Candidatus Thiodictyon syntrophicum: one gene and its partner. The protein of the gene in region 1 interacts with the protein of each later gene in a pairwise test. Links are inferred from orthologs where the notes say so. Each region holds a gene or a part of one and is shown on either strand. Other genes may lie near its edges. The genes, in order: acpP and bioH.

Region 1 (7,908 bases):
TGACATAGGTGTTGTAGGGGGTCGCCTCGCGCAGATCGGCGCGGCGCAGATTGCCGTCGAAGCGCGCACCCATCCCATAGATCACGGTGGGGTCGGTCTGGAGCCGCATCCCGGCGCGCAGCCGCCGCACGAAGACCCCGGCGATCTGCGGGCGTTCGGCGGCGAGACCGGTCTCCTTCTCGATGATCGAGGCCAGGATCAGGGCCTCGTCGGGGGACTTCAGCGGCAGGCCCGCGGCCCGCTCCTGCCACTCCTGCGCCAGCACCGCCTCCATGCGCCCGTAGGCGCGCCGCAGGACCTCGAGCCCGGTGGTGTGCCGCGGGAAGTTGTAGGTGTCCGGGAAGAAGCGCCCTTCCGGGTGCTCCCCGGGGTGGCCCAGGGCGGCCATCAGGGACTCGTCGGACCGATCGGCCAGATCGGTGCCGAAGCGGCCATTGGCGAGGATCGCCGCCACCGCCTGGCGGAAGGTCCAACCCTCCACCAGGACGATGGGATATTGGATCACCCGCCCGGAGACGAATCGATCGAGGACCTCTCCCGGACTCAGGCCCCGCGTCAGCTCGAACTCACCGGCCTTGAGGCGGGCGCCGTCGCCGCGCTGATAGGCGAGCAGCAACAGATAGTAGGGGTGGCGGATCAGACCGCGGGCGGTCAGGGTCGCGGCGACCTGACGCAAGCCGCTGCCGCGCTCGACCGCGACGACCATGGTCGGTTCGGCCATCCGCACCGGGGTCGCGGTGAAGCGCTGATAGTCCAGCCAAACGCCCCCCGCCAGGGTTCCCAGGCCGAGCAGGAGCAACAACAGTACACGGACGATCATGGCGTCGGCCACTCCGCGGTCTGCGCCGCCTGGGCGACGGCCTTGAGCAAGCCCCAGGGCAGGAGCCCCGGGTCGTAGTCACGTCCGTCCAACCGGCGAACCGGCCAGACCCCGATCAGGGCGTTGGTAAGAAACAGACCGCGGGCCGCGTTCAGGTCCGCGGGCCTGAGATCCCGCTCCCGGCAAGCGATCCCCAGACCGGCCGCCAGTTCCAGGGTCAGTGCGCGTACGGTACCCGCGATCCCGGCACGGTCCAGGAGTGGCGTGTCCAGGGTCGTGCCGGTCCAGAGGAAGAGGTTGCTCATGGTCCCGCCGACGACCTGCCCGTCGTCGCGCAGCATCAGCCCCTCCGCAATCTCCGGGTCGGTCCATTCGGCGCGCGCGAGTACGTTATCCAGGCGGTTGAGATGCTTGATCCCGGCCAGTGAGCGGTTCTCGGAGGCGCGGGTCAGACAATAGCGCACCGACAGGCCCCGCGTATAGCAGTCCGGCGGCCAGACGGGCAAGGGATAGACGAGCAAGGCACGGCGAGGTTGTGGCTGCGCGGGTGGACGATAGCCGCGCCCGCCCGTCCCCCGGGTGATCAGGACCTTGAGGACTCCCGCGTCGAGCCCCTCGATCAGGGGGCGGGCTTCTCCCTCCAGGCACCGGGCCGACGGGACCGGGATCCCCAGACGGCCGCAGCCCAGTGCCAATCGCGCGAGGTGCCTGGACCACTGACAGGGCGCCCCGTTCCTGATCAGGACGGTCTCGAACAGACCGTCACCGTAGCCGATCCCGCGATCCCAGACCGGCACCAGGCCCGTCTGCACGCCATCGATCAGGACCCGCAGCGGCGCTGCTTCACCCGCAGCGCCGACGACAGCCCCAGCGCCGCGGAGCGCGGTTCCCGATACCATGTCGAGCATCACCCTGGGCTTGAGAAATGGACAGGATTAACAGGATTTCTCAGGATTAACAGGATCTGTTGTTGATGCGCGTCGCACCCGATCTATCCTGTCAATCCTGCAAAATCCTGTTAATCCTGTCTAATCTTGGCTCTTGCTCGATCTCCAGCCCGGTATCGCAAGTTCCGCTTCGCGGTACCACCCCTGAGCGCGGGACCACCTGCGACCCAGGCCTGATTCCGGCTGCGCGCTAGGGACGACGGAAGATCAGGGTCCCGTTGGTCCCGCCGAAGCCGAAGGAGTTGGTCAGGGCCACGTCGATGCGCATCTCGCGCGCCGTGTTCGGGACGTAGTCGAGATCGCAGTCCGGATCGGGGGTCTCGTAGTTGATGGTCGGCGGGGCCACCTGATCGCGCAGCGCCAGGATGGTGAAGATGGCCTCGGCCCCCCCGGCAGCGCCCAGCATGTGCCCGGTCATGGACTTGGTCGAACTGACCGGGACCTTGTAGGCCAAGTCGCCGAAGGTCCGCTTGATCGCCATGGTCTCGGCCGCGTCACCCGCGGGGGTGGAGGTGCCGTGGGCGTTGATGTAACCGATCTGATCCAGGTTGACGCCGGCATCGCTCATGGCGAGCAACATGCAGTCGGAGGCGCCGGCGCCGTCCTCCGAGGGGGCAGTCATGTGATAGGCATCGGAATTCATGCCGACCCCGATCAACTCCGCGTAGATCGGCGCCCCCCGGGCCACCGCCCGCTCGTACTCCTCCAGCACGACCACGCCGGCCCCGTCGCTGAGCACGAAACCGTCCCGGTCCTTATCGAACGGCCGGCTGGCGCGCTCCGGGTCCTCGTTGCGCGTGGACAGCGCCCGGGCCGCGGCGAAACCGCCCAAGCCGACCGGGGAGGTTGCCATCTCGGCCCCGCCCGCGATCATCACGTCCACATAGCCGTGGCGGATCATGATCGCCGCCTCACCGATGTTGTGGCTGCCGGTACTGCACGCGGACACGATCGAGTAGTTCGGCCCCTTGAGCCCGAACTTGATCGAGATGTCCCCTGCAACCATGTTGATGATGTTGGCCGGCACGAAGAACGGCGAGATGCGGCGCGGCCCCTTGGTGCGATACGCCTCGTAGTTGTTCTCGATCCCGGTGATGCCGCCGATGCCGGAGCCGATCGCCACCCCGATGCGCCGACAGTTGGACTCATCGATCTCAAGACCCGAGTCGGCGATGGCCTGGCAACCTGCCGCCATCCCGTAGTGGATGAACTTGTCCATCTTGCGGGAGTCCTTCTCCGAGACATAGATGGTCGGATCGAAACCGTAGATCGGACCGCCGAAGCGGGTACTGAACGGCCCCACGTCGAAGTGGGTGATCGACTTGATTCCGCTCCTGCCGGCCAGGATGCTTTCCCAGGACGATTTTACGTCCAAACCTACCGGCGCCACCAAACCCAGTCCGGTGACCACGACCCTTCTGACTGTCATTACCTACCCCTCTCGCTCGGAATGACCCGACGGGCAAGCGCCGCACGTGACGTCCGTATCGCCGGGCGGCGGCCGTTCCGTCCTCGAAGCAGCGCGCCTCAGCCTAGGTGCTCGTTGATGTAGTTGATCGCCTGCTGGACGGTGGTTATCTTCTCGGCATCCTCGTCGGGAATTTCGGTCTCGAACTCCTCCTCCAGCGCCATCACCAGTTCGACGGTGTCGAGGGAATCCGCGCCGAGGTCATCGACGAAGGAGGCCTCCAGGGTCACCTCATCTTCCTTGACGCCCAACTGCTCGACGACGATCTTCTTAACTCGTTCTTCAACGCTGCTCATGAGTCTGCAACCTCCAGATGAAAAAGCGACCCGGGCTGGGCCAGGCGGTATTCTAGTGACAATCGAGGGGCGATGAAAGCCGTTAACGGGGGTTATGCCCCTCGATTAACAAAATGATTTTGCTTGCGTTTGCCCGCAAGCAAGCGAGTTTACGCCATATACATGCCGCCGTTGACCTGCAAGGTCTCCCCGGTGATGTAGGCGGCGCCGCGCGAGGCGAGGAAGACGACCGCCGCGGCGACCTCCTCCGGCAGGCCGAAACGCCCCAGCGGCACGGCCCCCAGCACGGTATCACGCTGGGCCTCGGTCATGGCCCTGGTCATGTCGGTGTCGATCAGACCCGGGGCGATGCAGTTGACCGTGATGGCGCGCGAGCCGAGCTCCCGGGCCAGCGCCCGGGTGAACCCCATCATGCCCGCCTTGGCGGCACAATAGTTGGTCTGCCCGGCGTTGCCCATGCTGCCGACCACGGAGGCGATGTTGATGATCCGCCCGCGACGCGCCTTGGTCATACTGCGCAGGCACGCCTTGGACATGCGGTAGACGGACCCGAGATTGGTGTCGATGACCGACTGCCACTCCTCGTCCTTCATGCGCATCAGCAGGTTGTCCCGGGTGATGCCGGCATTGTTGACCAGGATACCGGGCGGGCCGACGCGTTGCGTGACCTGCTCCATGGCGGCCTCGACCGAAGCGGGATCGGCGACATCGAGCACCACGCCTACCCCTTCATGTCCGGCGTCGCGCAACGCCTGCCCGATGCCGTCGGCACCGGCCTGGGTGGTCGCGGTGCCGGCGACGACGGCGCCCTGCTGCGCCAGCGCGAGCAGGATGGCGCGGCCGATCCCGCGCGAGGCCCCGGTCACCAGGGCGATTTCACCGTTGAGCATGGGCCGTCGTCTCCAGTGCCGCCGCCAGTGCCTGATCCAGGGTCTCGGGATCGCAGACCGGCAGCGTGATCATGGTCTTGTCGATACGCTTGTTGAGCCCGGTGAGCACCTTGCCCGGGCCGAATTCGATCGCCAGGCGGACCCCGCCGGCCGCCATGGCCTGGACGGTCTCCACCCAGCGGACCGGCTGGTAGAGTTGCCGACACAGACGCGTCGTCAATGCCGCGACCGAATCCGCGGCAGTGACGTCCACATTGTGCAGCACCGGCACCCGGGGCACCCGCAGGTCCAGCGCGGACAGGGCCTCCGCCAGGTCGATCGCGGCCGGGCGCATCAGGGCGCAGTGGGAGGGCACGCTGACCGGCAGCAGCAGCGCGCGCTTGGCGCCCGCGGCCTTGGCGGCGGTCGTGGCGCGCGCCACCGCGGCGCTCTCCCCGGCGATCACCACCTGCCCGGGGCCATTGAAATTCACCGCCTCCAGCACCGCCCCCTGGGCCTGCCCGGCACACAGTGCAATGACCTGCGCGTCGGTCAGGCCGAGCACCGCGGCCATGGCCCCCTGCCCCGCCGGCACCGCCGCTTGCATGAAACGCGCGCGCGCGGCCGCCAGCCGGACCCCGTCGGCAAGACTCAGGGCATCCGCCGCCACCAGGGCGGCGTATTCACCCAGGCTGTGCCCGGCCATGATGGTCGCGTCCGGTCCCCCCTGCGCCCGCCAGACCCGCCAGGCGGCGACCCCGGCGACCAGCATGGCGGGCTGGGTGTTCTCGGTCTGGTCCAGGGTCTCCTTGGGCCCGTCACTGACCAGGGTCCAGAGGTCCCGGCCCAGGGCCTGCGACGCCTCCGCAAAGGTGTCGCGCACCAGCGGAAAGGCGGCGGCCAGGCCATCGAGCATCCCGACGGACTGGGAGCCCTGACCGGGGAAACAGGCAGCGAGTGGAGTAGTCATCCGGGATAAAAACCAGGGCTCAAATCAACCTGAAAGGAGTTTTTTGCCGCAAATGAACGCAAATAGACGCAAATAAATCTGCTGGTCAGCGGTGTCCCGGGGCACCCCCGAATGACCGGGAGGACCAGGATCACCCTGAGATTATTTGCGTCTATTTGCGTCATTTGCGGCTAAACTATTTATTTCCGGAGCTAAATTTGGATCAGAGGTCAGTAGCGTACCAGGGCCGAGCCCCAGGTAAAGCCGCCGCCGATGGCCTCCATCAGCACCAGGTGACCACGCTGGATGCGCCCATCGCGTACCGCCTGATCCAGTGCCAAGGGGACCGAGGCGGCGGAGGTATTGGCGTGGTCGGCCACCGTGACCACCACCCGCTCCATCGGCAGGCGGATCTTACGTGTGATCGCCTGGATGATGCGCAGGTTGGCCTGATGGGGGATAAACCAGTCGATGTCGGCCATCGTCAAGTCATTGGCCGCCAGCGTCTCGGCGACCAGCTTGCTCAAGACCATGACAGCGAATCGAAAGACCTCATTGCCCTTCATCGTTACCCGGTTGTTGGCATAGTCCCCGTTGCCGATGCCACCCGGAACCTGGAGCATCTCCTTGTAGGCACCGTCGGCATGCAGACTGGTCGCGATGATCCCGGGTTCATCGGCGGCGCCCAAGACCACCGCCCCGGCACCGTCGCCGAACAGAACACAGGTCCCCCGGTCCTCCCAATTGAGGAGGCGGGAGAAGGTCTCGGCCCCGACCACCAGGACCCGCCGGGCGGACCCGGTGCGCACGAACTTGTCGGCGATGGTCAGGGCGTAGACGAAGCCGGCGCAGACCGCCTGGACATCGAAGGCGGGGCAGCCGTGGATGTCCAGACGGCGTTGCAGGATGGTCGCCGTGCTCGGGAAGTACTGGTCGGGGGTGGTCGTGGCGACGATGATCAGGTCCACTTCCTGGGCACTGACCCCGGCCGCCTCCAGCGCGCGGCGCGCAGCCCGCTCCGCCAGATCGCAACAGGTTTCGCCGTCCACTACGAGGTGACGCCGCTCAATTCCGGTGCGTTCGCGGATCCAGGCGTCGGTGGTATCGACAAAGGCTTCGAGATCGGCATTGGTCACCACCCGCTCCGGGAGATAGCCGCCGGTCCCGAGGATTCGGGAATAGATCATCAGGCGGTCGCCCTGCGTTGGTCCTGGTCATCGACGTCTCGAGCGGGCGGCGCCTCACCCAGGTGGCGCCCCACCTGCTCGGCGATGCGGCGCGGGATATCGCAGTGGATCTCCTTCTCGGCGATGCCGATCGCATTTTCGAAGGCGATCTCATCGGCCCCGCCGTGGCTCTTGACCACGATGCCGCGCAGGCCGAGCAGGCTCGCGCCGTTGTAGCGCCGCGGGTCCATGGTGCGGCGAAAGGCGTTGAGGATCGGCATCGCCGCCAGGCCCGCCAGGCGGGTGAACAGGTTGCGCTTGAACTGCGCGCTCAGGGTATGGCGCACGAACTTGGCGACCCCCTCGCTGCTCTTTAAGGCGACATTGCCGACGAACCCGTCCGTCACCACCAGATCCACGTCTTCCAGATAGATGCCGTCGCCTTCGACATAGCCCACATAGTTGAGTGCGCTGCGCGACAGGAGTTCGTGGGCCTTCTTGACCTGCTCGTTGCCCTTCATCTCTTCCTGGCCGATGTTGAGCAGGGCGACCTTGGGCCTGGCCACGCCATCCACGGCCTTGACCAGTTCGCTGCCCATCGCGGCGAACTGCATCAGGTGCGCCGCGGTGCAGTCCACATTGGCGCCCAGATCGAGCATGTGGGTATGACCATGCAGGGAGGGGACCGCCGTGATGATTGCGGGGCGATCCACGTTGGGCAGCATCTTGAGCACGAAGCGTGCAGTGGCCATCAGGGCCCCGGTGTTGCCGGCGCTCACGCAAGCGTGGGCCTCACCGCTCTTGACCAGATCAATGGCCACGCGCATCGAGGAATCCTTCTTGCCGCGCAGCGCCTTGGCCGGCGACTCGTCCATCTCCACCGTCTCGGTGGTGTGCCTGACCCGGATGCGATCTCGCAGCTTCGCGGCCGCCTTGCCGGCGAGTTGGGTCTCGATCCGCGCCTGATCCCCGACCAGGATCAGGTCCACCGCGGTCCGGTGGGCCAGGAAGCGCAGGGCCGCCGGCACCACGACCTGGGGGCCGTGGTCGCCGCCCATCGCATCCAGGGCAATGGTGTGGCGCCGGTTCAGGAACAACCCCGGCGACCACTGGGGCGCGTCCGCGGGGGACTCCTGTGGAATGTCCTGTGACATGGCAGGGCCGGGACGCGGTACCAATTTCGCACGAACGGCAACGGCCGGGTCCTGACTCACTCGGCCTTGTCCAGCACCTTGCGGCCCCGATAGAAGCCGTCCGCGGAGATGTGGTGACGCCGATGGACCTCGCCGGTCGTGGAGTCGACCGACAGGGTCGGACCGCTCAGGGCATCGTGGGAGCGGCGCATGTCGCGCCGCGAGCGGGTCTTGCGGTTCTGGGGAACAGCCATGGTCTA
Region 2 (7,768 bases), 1.1 Mb from region 1 along the record:
CACGCCCCTTCAGGGCTGGGATGCTCAACAACAGCCTACCCAGGGCATTGCCTTGGGCTGGTATGTCACGCCCTTTCAGGGCTGGGTTCCTCAACAACAGACCACCCCGGGGCGTTGCCCTGGGCTGGTATATCACGCCCCTGCGGGGCTGACGGGTGATGGCAGGTAACCCCCCGCGTGCGACCAAGGCGTTCGGGTGGGAGGATTGGTTCCCAGCGGGGTCGCGCATACCAGCCCATGGGAGCGGCTTGCCGCCGCGATGCGACGTTGCGGTCACCTGCAAGGCTGCGGCGGTCTGGGCCTTGATCATAACTCCGGCCGCCTCGAGGGTGACATCCGTCGCGGCCTGGGGGCCGCTCCTACGCCGTAGGAGCGGCCCCCGGGCCGCGACGGGTTACCGCAAGGGGGCGTGGCCGGAGTTATGATCGAGGTGGCGGTCTGAGAGTTCCGTCGCGGCTGAAGCCGCTCCCACGGCGGCGCTGCGCGGCGTTCAAGACGGGCATCGGGGGACCTGGCGGGTAACCAACAGGTCCAAGCGGAGCAGCGCGGCCAGGGTGTCGGGCGCGGGCTGGGCCAGCCAGGGGACGACGCCCAGGCAGGGGGCCGCGAGCAGGGCGGCCAGCGTCGCGATGTTCTCATCGGCCGCCTGCATCCGGCGGTCGATGCCGTTGCCGACCCAGCCGGCGAGGGTGGCGCCCTGGGCGCGGATGGATTCGGCGGTGAGCAGGGCGTGATTGAGGCACCCGAGCTTGAGGCCGACCACCAGGATCACCGGCAGGTCCAGCACCCTGGGCAGATCGCTGACCGACAGGTGGGTGCCGAGCGGTACGCGCCAGCCGCCGACGCCCTCGACCACCACCCGCTCGGCGGCGGCGGCCAGGGCGCGGTACGCAGCGAGGATGGGGCCGGCGGCGATCTCGATCCCGGCCTGCCCGGCGGCGAGGTGGGGGGCAATGGGCGGCGCGAAGGCATAGGGATTGATCAGGTCGTAGGGGGCGGCGGTGCTGCCCTGGGCCTGGAGGCGCAGGGCGTCGCCGTTGCGCAGACCGGCGGGGCTGGGGTCGCAGCCGGTGGCGACCGGTTTCATGCCGAGCACCCGGTGTCCTTGCGCCTGCCAGGCGGCCATCAGGCCCAGGGCGATTTCGGTCTTGCCGCAGTCGGTGTCGGTGCCGGTGATGAAGACCCCGCTCATGCCCCGAGGCCCGGTCCGTAGCGCCGGCCGATGCTGCTCAGGGGGACGCCGATGCCGCCGTCCATGGGCTTTTGCAGCGGCGCCCAGGCGTGTCCGTAGACGACCTCATAGGTGGCGGGCAGGCGCCCGTCGTCCTGGCGCTCGCGCTCGTAGGCGGCGGTGACGGCGGCAAGGCGGCGCGGGCCGGTGAGCCCGCGGGGACGCGCGGCGGTGGCGTTGTGGGCGCCGATGCCCTTCAGGTCGGCCATCAGGTCAGGCAAGCGCGCATAGGTGACGGTCAGGCGCTCGGTGTCCATCACCGGGTCGGCGAAGCGCGCCTGGACCAGGGCGTCGCCCAGGTCGTGCATGTCCGGGAAGGGGCTGACGTGGGTGTGGCCGTCCACGCCGGACCAGGCCGCGCGCAGCTCCTTGAGGGTGTCCGGGCCGAAGGTGGTGAACATCAGCAGTCCCCCGGGGCTCAGGACCCGCAGGCATTCGGCGAAGACGGCGGCGGGGTCGTTGCACCACTGGAGGGTGCTGTTGGAGAGGATCAGGTCGGCGGCCCCGTCGGCCAGCGGCAGGCGCTCGGCGTCGGCGCACAGGCACAGGGGGCGACGCAGCCAACTGCCGCGGCGGCGCGCCTGGAGCAACATCGGGTGGGCGACGTCGAGCGCGATCACCCGCGCCTTGCGGTAGCGCCGCTGCAGGGGGCCGAGCGCGTAGCCGGTGCCGGTCCCCAGGTCCAGGACGCGCCGCGGGTCCAGGCGCACATAGTCGAGCCGCTCCAGGAGCCGGTCGGCGATCTCGCGCTGCAGCACGGCCGCGGCGTCGTAGCCGGCGGCGGCGCGCTCGAAGGCGCGGCGGGCGCGGGGCTTGTCGATGGGGTCTTGGCTCATGGTATTTCGCGGTTCATCATAAAGAGTATCTGGCCGCAAATGAACGCAAATAAGCGCTAATAGATCTGGTGGTTAGCATCGTCGGCCTTGATCATGGTTCCGGCCACGCCCCTGGCCGGTTCCGAAATTTCTTGACAGGATTAACAAGATTTACAAGATTGAAGACGAATAACATCTTGTAAATCTTGTTAATCCTGTCTAAATGTATTGGCTTCGCGCTCGCCGTGCGGTTCGGGGCCGCCCCCTTAAGACCTCAATTCCTGCCGATGCTGGCCGGAACGGCGATCAACGCCGCATCGTCGCGGGCGTTACCCGGACGGCGACCACGTATTAAAGGCCAAGCCTCTGATCATTTGCGTTAATTCGCGTTCATTCGCGGCTGGACCGCATTTATTCGGGTTCATGCCTTCAGTTGAGCGAGGAAGGAGGCGATGGCGTCCGCGGTTTCCCGCGGATGGGACAGGAAGGGCGCGTGGGCGGCGCCCGCGATGACGCGGGTCTGGGCCGCCGACATCAGGCATTCGACCCGCTCGCCGACCCCCGGCGGGACCAGGGTGTCATGGTCGCCGAAGAGCCACAGCGACGGGCAGCGGATGTCGGGCAGGGGGCCGCGCAGGTCTTCATCGCGCAGCAGTTCGAGCCCCAGGGCCAGGGCGGCCGGGTCGGCGGCTGGCCGCTGGGCCAATTCCCGGCGCAGGGTGCGCAGGACCTCCTGGGCCTGGTCGCTGCCGCGTACCTGGAGGGCCAGGAAGCGGCTCAGGGTGCCGGCCGGGTCCGCCAGCAGCCCGGCCTGGAACTGGTCCAGGGTCGCCTCCGCCACCGCCGGGGTCCAGTCCACGGCGCGCAGGAAGCGCGGGGTGGCGGTAACCATGATCAGGGCGCGGACCCGCTTGGGCGCCCGCAGCGCGGCGGCCAGGGCCACCAGCCCACCCAGGGACCAGCCGAGCCAGACCGCCCGCGCCGGGGCGGCGGCCAGGCAGGCGTCCGCCCAGCGCCACAGGGCGCCGGTGCCGGGGCCCAACTGGGGCGGGAAGGGGCTGTCGCCGTGACCGGGCAGTTCGATGCGGTGCTGGGTGAGACCCGCACCCAGGTCCGCGGGCAGGCCGTCCCAGACGGTGGCGTTCATGCCCCAGCCGTGGAGCAGGACCAGGTCGTTGCCGGGGGTCTCGTCGGTGCCGAGCAGGTCGGCCAGGGTGTGCAGTGTCATAGCGATCCAGTGTCTTGTTTGCGTTCAGTGGCGGCCTTGTCCCGTTGTCGTTGTCGTTGTCGTAATCGTAAATCGGAGAAGGGCTGCAATTTGGCGTGCGCGAGAATCCGGAGCGCTACGATAACCTCGATTACGACAACGACAACGACAACGACGCGCCTGGCCCGTCCCTGACCCCGGGCAATCCGGCCAAGGCCTCGAGCAGGCGCTCCAGGTCGGTGTCGGTATGGGCCGCGCTCAGGGTGATGCGCAGCCGCGCCGTGCCCACCGGGACCGTGGGCGGGCGGATGGCGGTGACCAGCAGGCCGGCGGATTCCAGGGCGGCACTCCAGGCCAGCGCCCGCTCGGCGCTGCCGGCGAGCAGCGGTTGGATGGGGGTCGGCGAGTCCGCGAGCGACAGTCCGAGTTGCGCGGCGCCCGCGCGCAGGCGCCCGATGAGGGTGCCCAGGCGCTCACGCCGCCACTCCTCCCGGCGCGCCAGGGCCAGACTCACGCGGGTCGCCGCGGCCAGGGCCGGCGGGGTGGCGGTGGTATAGATATAGGGGCGGGCGTGCTGGATCAGGGTCTCGATCAGGGCCTCGCTGCCCGCGACGAAGGCGCCGAAGGTCCCGAAGGCCTTGCCCAGGGTGCCCATGAGGATCGGTACCGCGGCGGCGTCGAGGCCGCAGTGGTCCAGGCTGCCGCGCCCCTCCCGACCCAGGACGCCCAGCCCGTGGGCATCGTCCACCAGCAGCCAGGCGTCGGCCTGGCGCGCAACCTGGGCCAGGGCGGGCAGGGGGGCCAGGTCCCCGTCCATACTAAAGACGCCGTCGGTGGCGATCAGGCGGGGCGCGGCGCGCTGCGCCAGGCGCTCGAGCGCGGCGGCGTCGGCGTGGGGGTAGCGGCGCAGCCGGGCGCGGGCGAGCAGGGCGCCGTCCAGGAGCGAGGCGTGGTTGAGCCGGTCCTCGAAGACCGTATCGCCACGCCCGCTCAGCGCCGCGATCACCCCCAGGTTGGCCATATAGCCGGTGGAGAAGAGCAGCGCCCGGGGCCGTCCGGTGAACTCGGCCAGGTCCTCCTCCAGTGCCTGGTGGGCGGCGCTGTGACCGTTCACCAGGTGGGCGGAGCCGCTGCCCACCCCCCAGCGCGCGGCACCCTGTTGCAGGGCGGCGATCACCTCCGGGTGGTTGGCGAGCCCCAGGTAATCGTTGCTGCAAAAATTGACCAGCGACCGCCCGTCGGTGCGGCCATGGGGCCGCTGGGGACCGTCCTGGACGCGGCGGCGCCGGTAGAGACCGGCGGCGCGCAGGCGGTCCAGTTCGGCGGTCAGGTCGGGCGCTGCCATCAGGTTTCGATCATCCTAGAAAGAGCAGTTATCCACAGATGAACACAGATGATCACAGATTATTCATTGACTTACGCTTGGCCGGGGACTCAGCTTGTCGGTGATCTTGGCAATAGCAAGGAGTTCATGACAATGTGGAGAAAATCTGTGTTCATCTGTGTCCATCTGTGGATCTTAGGATCAAACCCTATGTTGCGTGACTAAGGCGGCATCCGGGGCCCGGTCGATCCGCTGACAGGCCCCGGGTTCGTCGCGCTCCGGCGCCAGTTCCTCGAAGGCGAGCCCCAGGCGCTCGAACAGTGCCCGGTCGCGGTCGGCCCCCGCGTTGGGGGTGGTGAGCAATTGCTCGCCATAGAAAACCGAGTTGGCCCCGGCGAAGTAGCACAGGGCCTGGAGTTCGTCGCTCATCTGGGCGCGTCCGGCGGAGAGCCGCACATAGGAGGCGGGCATCAGGCAGCGGGCGGCGGCGACGGTGCGCACGAACTCCAGCGGGTCCAGGGGGGCGGTACCGAAGAGCGGGGTGCCCTCGACCTGGACCAGCAGGTTGATGGGCACCGACTCCGGATGGGCCGGCAGGTTGGCGAGTTGGCACAGGAGCGAGGCGCGGTCGCGGCGCGATTCACCCATCCCCAGGATGCCGCCGCTGCAGGTCTTGAGCCCGGCGGCGCGCACATGGCCCAGGGTCGCCAGGCGGTCCTGATAGGTCCGGGTGCTGATGACCTGGCCGTAGAACTCGGGGGAGGTGTCCAGGTTGTGGTTGTAGTAGTCGAGCCCGGCCGATTTTAGCCGCCGGGCCTGCTCGGCGGTCAGCATCCCCAGGGTCACGCAGGTCTGAAGCCCCAGGTCGTGGACGGCCGCGACCATGCCGATCACCTGCTCCAGGTTGCGGTCCGTCGGGTTGCGCCAGGCCGCGCCCATGCAGAAGCGGGTGGCCCCCTGCGCCTTGGCGGCCGCGGCGGCGGCGATCACCGCCGCGACAGGCAACAGGGACTCCCGCGGCAGGCCGGTGTCATGCCCCGCGCTCTGGGCGCAGTAGGCGCAGTCCTCCGGGCAGGCCCCGGTCTTGATGCTCAAGAGCGTGCTGACCTGGACCCGGTTGGGTGCGAAGCGGGCGCGGTGGGTCGTCTGGGCCTGGAGCAACAGGTCGTTGAAGGGCTGGCAGAGGAGGCGCTCGACCTCGTCGATGGTCCAGTCGTGGCGTGGCGGGGGATGGCTCTCGGGCATGGCAGGATCCGGACGGGCGGCGGGTGCGGGGGTGCACCAGCGATGCCGCAAGCAGCAGGCCCCACGGCGGCGGTTGCGGCCGGGGGTCAAGGGCCTGCCATGCTAGCGGGCCCGGGGCCATTGTCAACCGCCGCGCCCGCGGCGGGTTGACGATAAGACTTCCGCCCCGGTCACAAGCCTGTTAATCTCCCGCCCCCGCCATCCACCGCGAGCCGCACCCCCATCGTGATCAGTGCCTGTGCCGACATCCTGATCGAGAGGCCTGCCGAGCCGGTCTTCAGTTTCGTCGTCTTGGATTTCTTCAAGAACTACCAACGCTGGTCGCCGGAGGTCGAGTGCCTGGAGCTGCTCTCGCCGGGGCCCGTCTGCGTCGGCAGCACCGGGCGCCAGGTGCGCGTGGACCAGGGTCGGCGCACCGACACCACCTTCAAGATCGTCACTCTGGAGCCGCTCCAATGTCTGGAGTTCCTGGAACTCGGCGAGCGCTACCGCATCCGCTACGCGCTGGAGCCGGTGCCGCTCGAGGCGGACGGGGTCGATGCGCCCGCGCACACGCGTCTGATCTTAAGCCTTGATCTCAAACGCCTGAGTCTGCTCATGCGGCCCTTTGAGACGCTGATCCGCACCGCGGCGCAGGAGGGCGCCGATCGCATGGTGGAGTCCATCAAGGGGTTGGTGGAGTTGGAAGTCCCCGGAAGGGCGTGAGGGTAGGCCCGGCCGCGACGGATATCACCCGCGAGCCCGTAGGGTCCGCTGTGCGGACCAGCAGCGTCGCCGTCGGCAACCTGGCCGATATAATGACGAAGGTCGGCGGCGCGTAACAGATCAGTCATCGTTTAGTGTCATCCTAATTCAACCGGACAATGCGTGCGCCGCGCCGCCGCCCACCGGACTGCCTGTTCCTGGTCATTGTCCCCGATCCGTTCCTGTTGGATATCCGACAAGACAAGGCACCTTGTCGGGTATCCGACAGGCGACACCCTGGTTTGATTTGCACCGAGACGGTGCTGTTGATTCCAATCAGTCAGACCTTGCCGCGATGACGCTGGCACAACATCTGCATATCTGATACTATTACCACAAGCGTACGAGAACGACGAAATCACCGTTATCGCTGTTTCACCCCGATCCTCTCCGCAACGCGGGAGGGCGGTCGTGATCAAAGGCGCGGCGACGCGGACCTTATGATCAAGGCCACCTGGGCCGTCACAGCCTGCAATCGGAGCCTCATGTTCACGCGCTTCCCCGGCGTTGCCCGGGTATATCCTTGAACCAGGGCCCGCGATCCCTTATCTAGTCTACGAACGACCATTTTCTGCCGCCCGCCGGTCCTGCGAATACCAACCAGAAACCGGACAGCAATCGACTACCCCGGCCCGGGGAAGGCTGTTTCCGCTGCGGCGGGCGCTGTTGCCCCGTCGACGGTCTGCCTGTCCCGCGGCCTCGCGATCCAACAACAAAGAGAGAAGAGGAACCACCGATGACCACCCGTGATTTCCAGAATGCCGCCCTTGCCCGCGGCGATCAAACCTGGGGCCAAGGCAACACGCCCGAGGAGTCCTGGGACGGTTTCACCGCCGGACCCTGGCAGCACGAGATCGACGTGCGCGACTTCATCATCCGTAATGTCACGCCCTACACCGGCGATCACGCCTTTCTCGCCGGCGCCTCCAAGGCGACCAAGGCACTGTGGGCGCGGGTCATGGAACTGCGCAAGGCGGAATTCGAGAAGGGCGGGGTGCTCGATGCCGACACCAAGGTCCCGTCCGACCTGATGTCGCATGACGCGGGCTATATCGACTCCGCGCTTGAGTCCATCGTCGGCCTCCAGACCGACAAGCCGCTCAAGCGGGCCATCATGCCGGTCGGTGGGGTAAAGATGGTGGTCGACGGCCTCAAGGCCTACGGCTACAAGATCGACCCCTCGATCCAGGAGATCTTCGGGC

The links.
Region 2: the proteins of acpP (region 1) and bioH interact in binary tests that used the Escherichia coli proteins (3 or more experiments, as listed by UniProt). The link is inferred for Candidatus Thiodictyon syntrophicum from one-to-one orthologs.

Annotation. Positions count from the first base shown.
Region 1 is NZ_CP020370.1:3,863,495-3,871,402, forward strand. Bases 1,914-4,883 are described here. They hold acpP (acyl carrier protein), read right to left. Parts: upstream 3,532-4,883; coding sequence 3,295-3,531; downstream 1,914-3,294. Other genes in these bases: fabF (beta-ketoacyl-ACP synthase II), read right to left, coding at 1,958-3,196; fabG (3-oxoacyl-ACP reductase FabG), read right to left, coding at 3,681-4,421; fabD (ACP S-malonyltransferase), read right to left, coding at 4,408-4,883. Outside these bases: endolytic transglycosylase MltG, read right to left, coding at 1-820; pabC (aminodeoxychorismate lyase), read right to left, coding at 817-1,719; more of fabD, read right to left, coding at 4,884-5,370; THSYN_RS16205 (beta-ketoacyl-ACP synthase III), read right to left, coding at 5,580-6,536; phosphate acyltransferase PlsX, read right to left, coding at 6,536-7,606; rpmF (50S ribosomal protein L32), read right to left, coding at 7,726-7,902. UniProt on the Escherichia coli protein: Carrier of the growing fatty acid chain in fatty acid biosynthesis.
Region 2 is NZ_CP020370.1:2,761,574-2,769,341, forward strand. What follows is about bases 1,372-4,201. They hold bioH (pimeloyl-ACP methyl ester esterase BioH), read right to left. Parts: upstream 3,275-4,201; coding sequence 2,468-3,274; downstream 1,372-2,467. Other genes in these bases: bioC (malonyl-ACP O-methyltransferase BioC), read right to left, coding at 1,372-2,067; bioF (8-amino-7-oxononanoate synthase), read right to left, coding at 3,405-4,201. Also shown: bioD (dethiobiotin synthase), read right to left, coding at 491-1,192; more of bioC, read right to left, coding at 1,189-1,371; more of bioF, read right to left, coding at 4,202-4,598; biotin synthase BioB, read right to left, coding at 4,779-5,822; THSYN_RS11630 (SRPBCC family protein), read left to right, coding at 6,048-6,527; pflB (formate C-acetyltransferase), read left to right, coding at 7,303-7,768. UniProt on the Escherichia coli protein: The physiological role of BioH is to remove the methyl group introduced by BioC when the pimeloyl moiety is complete. It allows to synthesize pimeloyl-ACP via the fatty acid synthetic pathway through the hydrolysis of the ester bonds of pimeloyl-ACP esters.